3 regions of the Streptomyces sp. NBC_01261 genome follow, and region 1 is predicted to be linked to each of the others. Evidence: riboswitches for the same ligand, from Rfam matches in the RefSeq annotation. Region 1 holds a riboswitch; each other region holds the start of a gene.
What was found. A riboswitch is a leader RNA that binds a small molecule or an ion and turns the genes downstream of it on or off. The one in region 1 is predicted to bind cyclic di-AMP.

Region 1 (2,259 bases):
TCTTGGGATCTGACGCGGCTACGGCAACACCGCAGCGGCTCTGCGAGACGAGCCTAACCGGCTCGGGGCGATTGGCCATCCGGTCGGCCGCCTGATGGACAGAACCGAGAGTAAATTGTTTCCGAACGGAACAAAAAGTCCCGGCAAGCGGCGGGTATGGGGACGGGGGCGGCGGGCCGAGGACGCAAAAAAGCCCCGCCCCGGTGCGTACGGGGGAACACGCACCGGAGCGGGGAGCCCGTGGGGGACGGGGGTGACCCTCACGAGGTCTCCATGATGGGGACCCCGGATGTGAGGGCGCTGTGGTTCAGCTACGAGACCGATAGGTCACTTCAGGTGGAGCTGCTGGCCCGGGAAGATGAAGTCGGCGTCGTCGATGATGTTCTTGTTCAGCTTGAACAGCTGCTGCCAGCCGCCCTTCACCTTGTGCTTCTCGGCGATGGAGCTGAGGGTGTCGCCCTTGACGACCTTGTACTCGCCGTCGCCCTTCTTGACCTTCTTGCCGGTCGGGGTGGTGACGGTCTTCTTGGCGGCCGGGCGCTCGGCGGAGCGGGAGGCGGTGGTGTCGCTCGTGGAACGCTCGGTGGTGCTCTTGGAGGAGCTGGAGCTGTTCGAGCCGCTCGACGAGCTGGAGCTGCCGCCGGAGTACGAGGCGCCGGAGAGGCCGGTGCCGCAGGTGGGCCAGGCGCCCTTGCCCTGGGCGGCGAGAACCTTCTCCGCCACGGCTATCTGCTGGGACTTGGAGGCCTGGTTCGCGGTGGAGGCGTAGGCGGTGCCGCCGTACGCGGCCCACGTCGAGGCGGAGAACTGCAGACCGCCGTAGTAGCCGTTACCGGTGTTGATGGACCAGTTGCCGCCGGACTCGCAGCTGGCGACCGTGTCCCACTCGGACGCGGTGGCGGCGGAGGCACTGCCGGTGGCCATGAGCGGCGCGGCGATCGCGACACCGGTGACGCCGGCGAGCGTGGCGACGCGGGTGGCCTTGGACGGACGGCGGTGCTTGCCCTTGCTGGAAAACAGCATGGAAAATCCCAATCCCCTCACCGACGCCTGCGAGGTGAGCTGTCGGGTTCGGGCCGTGTGAGTTGCCCGGCCGTGCTCGTACGTCTCGTACGCGGCACGACTTAACCCCAAGCCGGTTCCGGTCGTCTCTCAACTCCCGGGCCCGGCGCTTACCTTGGGTCCCCCGCTCCTGCCTACGGCGCTTGACGCGACGACTGTTCCCGGAGGCCGCTGGCAGGACTCGGCGTGTGCGGCAACCGGGGCTCGTGGTGACGAGCGGCCTTGACCGTAGACACGGAATCGGCGGAATTTCAAAGACGATCAGGGCTTCTGAGACTCATCCCACACTTTGATCAAACCGGACATTCCCGAGCGAAGCATGACGCGAACTCCCGCTGTTCTCTTGCTACTTTTCGTCCGCTTCCGTACCGACGTCCAAGGTCTGACCGGCGGCGATCTGGGTCGGATCGGCGCCTATCACCTTTTTGTTCTCGGCGTAGAGCGCAGTCCATCCGCCGTCGTAGCCAAGGGAGTCGGCGATCGACGCGAGGGAGTCGCCGGCGCGGACGATGTAGGTCTGCGGCGACACGCTCTCCTCGGCACTGGCGCCGCGATGCTTACCGGCACTCTGCTGAGTGCTCTGCTGATCGCCCTGCTGGTCGTCGGAATCACCGAGCGCGCCGGTGTCGACGAGGCTCCATTTGCCCACCGCCTGGGCCGGGTTGTCCGATTCGTCGATTTTCGGGGAGGCGGCGACCGAGTCGTTGCCGACCGAAGGGGTGGTGGACTTGTCGGACTTGCTGGAGTTGTCCGTCGCGGTGGGCGAGGGACTGTCGGTCGACGAGTCGCCGCCGGACGCGTCGGACGAAGTCGAGTCCGTGGCGCCGGAGTCGGACAACCCGGAGGAAGCGGGCGAGTCGGACGAACCGGAGTCGGAGTCGGAACCGGAGTCGGAGGAGCCGGTCGGGGTGGCCGACGGGGAGTCGCTCGCGAGGCCGGTGTCGACGTCCGTCGAACCCGAGGAGGTGGTGAGACCGGAGAGCAGCGCGCAGGTGGTCCACGCGGAGGTGCCCTTGTCGTCGAGGACCTTCTCGGCGACGGCTATCTGCTGCGAGCGGCTGGCCAGGTCGGCGCTCGGGGCGTAGGCGAGGCCGCCGTACTTCTCCCATTCGTCCTGGGTCATCTGCAGGCCGCCGAAGTAGCCGTTTCCGTCGTTCATGCTCCAGGAGCCGCCGCTCTCGCAGTTGGCCACCTTGT
Region 2 (2,259 bases), 1.6 Mb from region 1:
CGGTCGACCAGGACGGCGTGGACGGCCTGACGCTGATCGAGCCCGGCTACTTGATGCCGCACCCCACGCTCCCCGCCGTGCGGGTAGGCAGGCGCGACGACCTCTGGTGCGAACCCATCAGCAAGGTGCTGCTCCGTCACCCCGCCCTGGAGGACGACGAGTTGGCCTCCACGGCCCGCTCGGTGGTCGGTTCCCTGGCCTCGGTCACCATGTCGGGCCCCGGCACCGTCGAACTCCAGCCACTCGGCATCACCAAGGCGACGGGACTGGCCCTCGCCGCCCGCCACTTGGGCCTGACGCCGTCCGACACCATCGCCTTCGGCGACATGCCGAACGACATCCCGATGTTCGACTGGGCGGCCCACGGAGTGGCCATGGCCAACGCCCACCCCGAACTCAAGGCGGTGGCGGACGAGGTGACGACGTCGAACGAGGACGACGGAATCGCGCTGGTCCTGGAAAGACTCTTCAGCTAGAACGCCCTGTTTTTAGGGGCGCGGGGCTGTATCAATGTGCGGCTCCGCCGCGCGGGCGCGACCAGCCACGACAGCGCGAGAGCCGAACAGACAACCCGTCGTGGCTGATCCAACATTTTCTAGTAAGCGCCGTACACGTTGTCGATGGACCCGTACACGGCCGCGGCGTAATTGCAGGCGGCGGTGATGTTCGCAACCGGGTCATACGGATCGAACGAAGTCCCGGCAACGTGATACGCGTTGAACGTCGGGTCGATCACCTGAAGCAACCCCTTCGACGGCGTACCGGCCACCGCGTTGGAGTCCCAGTTGTTGATCGCGTACTGGTTCCCGGAAGACTCACGGATCACGTTCCGGTAGATCCCGTTGTACGTACCCGGAATCCCCTTCTGCGCCATGATCGCGAGCGACTCCCGGATCCACCCGTCAAGGGTGTTGGGGTACCCGGCGAGCGTGGTCGAGGCGGTGGTGGTCGACGTGGTGGCCGCGGACGCGGTGGTCGCACCCACGACGGGCAGCGCGAGGATCGCGACACCGGTACCGGCGACGACGACACGGCGGACGAGGCGGGCACGGCGGGACTGAGCGGTTGCAGGCATGACGAGGTTCCTCTCCGTCGCCTGCGAGGTGAGCTGTCGGGTTCGGGCTGGGAGGTGCCCGGCCGCGCCCTTGCGGACGTGACTTAACCCCAAGCCGTTCCGGTCGTGACGACCGGCCCGGCGACCTACCTGGTTCCCCCGCTCCTGCCGTGCGAGAAGTTCGTGACTGGGATGCCGGGCGGCGGCAGGATTCGGCGTTCCGCTCGACAGGCCGGGAAACTATGCGAGAGCACATGTCCGGAACAAGTGGCGGAATCACACCTAACCCCTATTGACCTTGGTCTGAGGCGTATGGGGCACTTGATCCTTTGCGCGAGCCAAGGGTCAATTGTCAAATGCCGTAAGGGAAAACGCGGGCAGACCAGGACACAGGTCACGCACAGAAACGCGTGACCCAAGTCACGGGAGGATTAAGAACGGCAAATCGGGCATTCATCCTCAACTGGCAGTTCTCGGAATCCTTTTCTCCCATGTGCGATGGAAGATCACTTCTTCGCCCTCGGTGCAGATGACCTCGTTCGAGGTAATAAATTCCGTTTCGTCGCAAGTAATCTCCGACCGCGTCCGTACGGTCGTGTCCCATCCCAGCTCCGGCCGGTGCAGCCGGATCGACCAGTCCGACCGGGTGCGCGCCGACAGCGGGTCGGACTCGTCGATCGTGTACGTCTCCAACGCGTCCTCGGTGAATTCGAGACCGTCCGGGTACACGCGCGTGCCGCCGTACCGGGGATCCACCTCCAGCCGCCACTCCCCCTTCGCGACATCCCGTACCACCAGCCGCTCGGGGCGTGGTTCGTCCAGCGTGGCCGGGTGGTTGACCCCGAGCGGCTCGGCCTCCTCGGGTTCCTCGAAACGGATGCCCTCCGTCAACTCCCGCTCCCGCACGGGAAGTTCGAGCGCGCTTCCCTCCGGGTCCAGCGTGAACCCCGCCGCCGACTCCGGCTGCGGCCAGATCCACGGCCAGTACGCCGACGACACCGCGAGCCGGATGCGGTGCCCGGGCGGGAACGCGTGCCCGATGCCGTTCAGCTCGAAGGTCACGTCCTCGGTGGTGCCCGGCGTCCACGGCACCGCCCGGTCCCGCCCGTGCCGCGCCGACAGGTTCAGCACACCCCGGGTGACCAGGGTCGAGGCACCGTCGGGGGCCACGTCGCACAGCCGGGCGATCACCTGCCCGCGCGGCA
Region 3 (2,259 bases), 4.6 Mb from region 1:
GACCCCGGAACTGCTCTGCGCCGGGCTCCGGTGTCAGCCGACGGTGACGCCGTGCGAGCGGAGATAGGCGACCGGGTCCACGTCCGAGCCGTAGTACGGCGTGGTCCGGATCTCGAAGTGCAGGTGCGGGCCGGTCACGTTGCCGGTCGCGCCGGAGAGACCTATCTGCTGGCCCTCGGTCACGGTCTGACCGGCCGAGACGGACAGCTGCGACATGTGGGCGTACTGCGAGTACTCGCCGTCCGCGTGCCGGATGACGACCTCGTTGCCGTACGCGCCGTCGTAGGCCGCCGAGACGACCGTGCCCGCGGCGACCGCCTTGACGGTGGTGCCCGTCGGGACGACGAAGTCGACGCCGGTGTGATAGCCGCTGGACCACATGCTGCCCGCGACGTGATAGCCGGTGCCGATGGTGGCGCCGGTCACGGGGAGGGTGTAGCCGGTGGAGGTACTGGTGCCCGTGCTGTCGTCGCTCTGCGCGGCCGAGCTGCTCTTCGCCGAGGAAGAGGAGGACGACGACGAGGACGAAGGAGACGTGGTGCCGGACGACTTGGACGACGTACCGGTGTCCGTCCCGCCCGTCGCGGCCTTCTTGCCGAGGGTCAGCTTCAGGCCCGGGTGGATCAGTGACGGGTCGCCGCCGATGGCCTCACGGTTGTCCTGGTAGATCTTCTTCCAGCCGCCGGTGACGTCCTGCTCGTCGGCGATCTTCGCGAGCCAGTCGCCCGCCTTCACCGAATACGTCTTGACGCCCGCGGTCTTGGCGGTCGCCACCTTCTCCGTCGCCGTCTTCTCTGTCACCGGAAGGGACTGAACGGCCTTTTCCGGAGCGGAAGTCGTGGGCGCGGCATGAGCGCCGGTGGCCCCCATGAGCGGAAGGGCGAGTGCGGCGCCGCCGGTTCCGGCTACGGCCATCGAGCGGGTGAGTCGCTGGGACTTCGGGCGGCGGTGCTTACCCTTCACGGGCATGACGAATTCCTCTCCGGCGCCTGCGAGGTGAGCTGTCGGGTGCGGGCTGGAGATGCCCGGCCGCGCGCTGGTCGCGGCTAAACCCCAAGCCCGTTCCGGAGACCGGAACAGGCGTCTTACCTGTGGGTCCCCCGCTCCTGCCGCATACGGGTGGGTGTGTGCGGAGTCCGGTCGGCGGCAGGATTGGGCGTCCGTCCGGATTGGTGGCGAACGTAAGCGAGGAAGACGCAAAGGGACAAGCAGGAGGTTCCACGGATTTGCGTTTCTTGTGTTTCCCTGTGGGAATTCACCGTCACCCTCCGTGAATTCCCACAGGACTCAACCCCTCAATCCCCCTGTAAAAGCACGTCAATTACGTGAACATGACGAACGACGCACGGTCACGAATATGACGCTGCTCACGTACACAACTCTCAGGTTCCTTTATTCCAGAGCGAGTTGGACGAAGGCTGCAATTGGGACAGAGGGATCAGATGCGACGCAGGCGGATAACCGTCGCATCGAGGTCACCGCGCAGCCCGGTCCGCAGCCCGTGGTGCAACAGCACGGCCCCCCGGTGGACTTCGCCCGTTTCGAGGCATTCGTACGACGCTGCCGGGTCGAGCCCGCGCAGCCGGAGCGCCGGCAGCGGCTCGCCGTAGTGCTGCGCCTGGAGCAGGGCGAGGACGACGGTCTCGTCGCCGCGGACGTACTGCACGGCGCCGAGTCCGCCGCTCGGCGGGCGCAGCCGGTGGAGGTCGCCGTGCTGCACGAGCGGCCGGATCTCCTTGTACAGGTCCACCCACCGGCGGGCCTCGGCGAGTTCCTCCCCGGTCCACTCCGAGAGATCGCCGCCCACGCCGAGCACCCCGGCCATGGCGCTCACGAACCGGAAACGCAGGCTGCTGACGCGGCCGTTGAGCTGGGTGTTCGGGCTGTCGGTGACCCAGGCGGCCATCACGCGCGCGGGGTGGATCTGGCTGAAGCCGTGCTGGATGGCGAGCCGGTCGAGCGGGTCGGTGTTGTCCGAGGTCCACACCTGGTCCGTACGGCTCATGATGCCGAGGTCGATCCGGCCGCCGCCGCCCGAGCAGGACTCGAAGGCCACGCCCGGGTGGGCCGCCCGCAACCGGTCGAACAGGGCGTACAGGGCGCGCACATGGTCGATCCAGAGGCGCTGCGGATAGGCGTCACCGGGCCACCCGGCATCCGTGAAGCAGCGGTTGAAGTCCCACTTCACGTAGTCGATCGGGGCACTGGAGAGCAGCCCGTCGAGCTGCTCCCAGAGGTACTCCTGGACGTCCTCGCGGG

Region 2: it holds a riboswitch for cyclic di-AMP, as region 1 does, so the genes downstream of both, OG226_RS22060 (transglycosylase SLT domain-containing protein) here and OG226_RS29655 (transglycosylase family protein) in region 1, are expected to answer to the same signal.
Region 3: it holds a riboswitch for cyclic di-AMP, as region 1 does, so the genes downstream of both, OG226_RS09025 (M23 family metallopeptidase) here and OG226_RS29655 (transglycosylase family protein) in region 1, are expected to answer to the same signal.

Annotation. Positions count from the first base shown of each region.
Region 1 is NZ_CP108463.1:6,655,596-6,657,854, reverse strand. It holds gene OG226_RS29655 (transglycosylase family protein) at 328-1,023, opposite strand; cyclic di-AMP (ydaO/yuaA leader) riboswitch at 1,033-1,214, opposite strand; gene OG226_RS29650 (transglycosylase family protein) at 1,409-2,259, opposite strand, start outside.
Region 2 is NZ_CP108463.1:5,035,727-5,037,985, reverse strand. It holds gene OG226_RS22065 (HAD family hydrolase) at 1-476, shown strand, start outside; gene OG226_RS22060 (transglycosylase SLT domain-containing protein) at 596-1,075, opposite strand; cyclic di-AMP (ydaO/yuaA leader) riboswitch at 1,079-1,250, opposite strand; gene OG226_RS22055 (CocE/NonD family hydrolase) at 1,514-2,259, opposite strand, start outside.
Region 3 is NZ_CP108463.1:2,055,233-2,057,491, forward strand. It holds gene OG226_RS09025 (M23 family metallopeptidase) at 34-969, opposite strand; cyclic di-AMP (ydaO/yuaA leader) riboswitch at 974-1,136, opposite strand; gene OG226_RS09030 (alpha-galactosidase) at 1,439-2,259, opposite strand, start outside.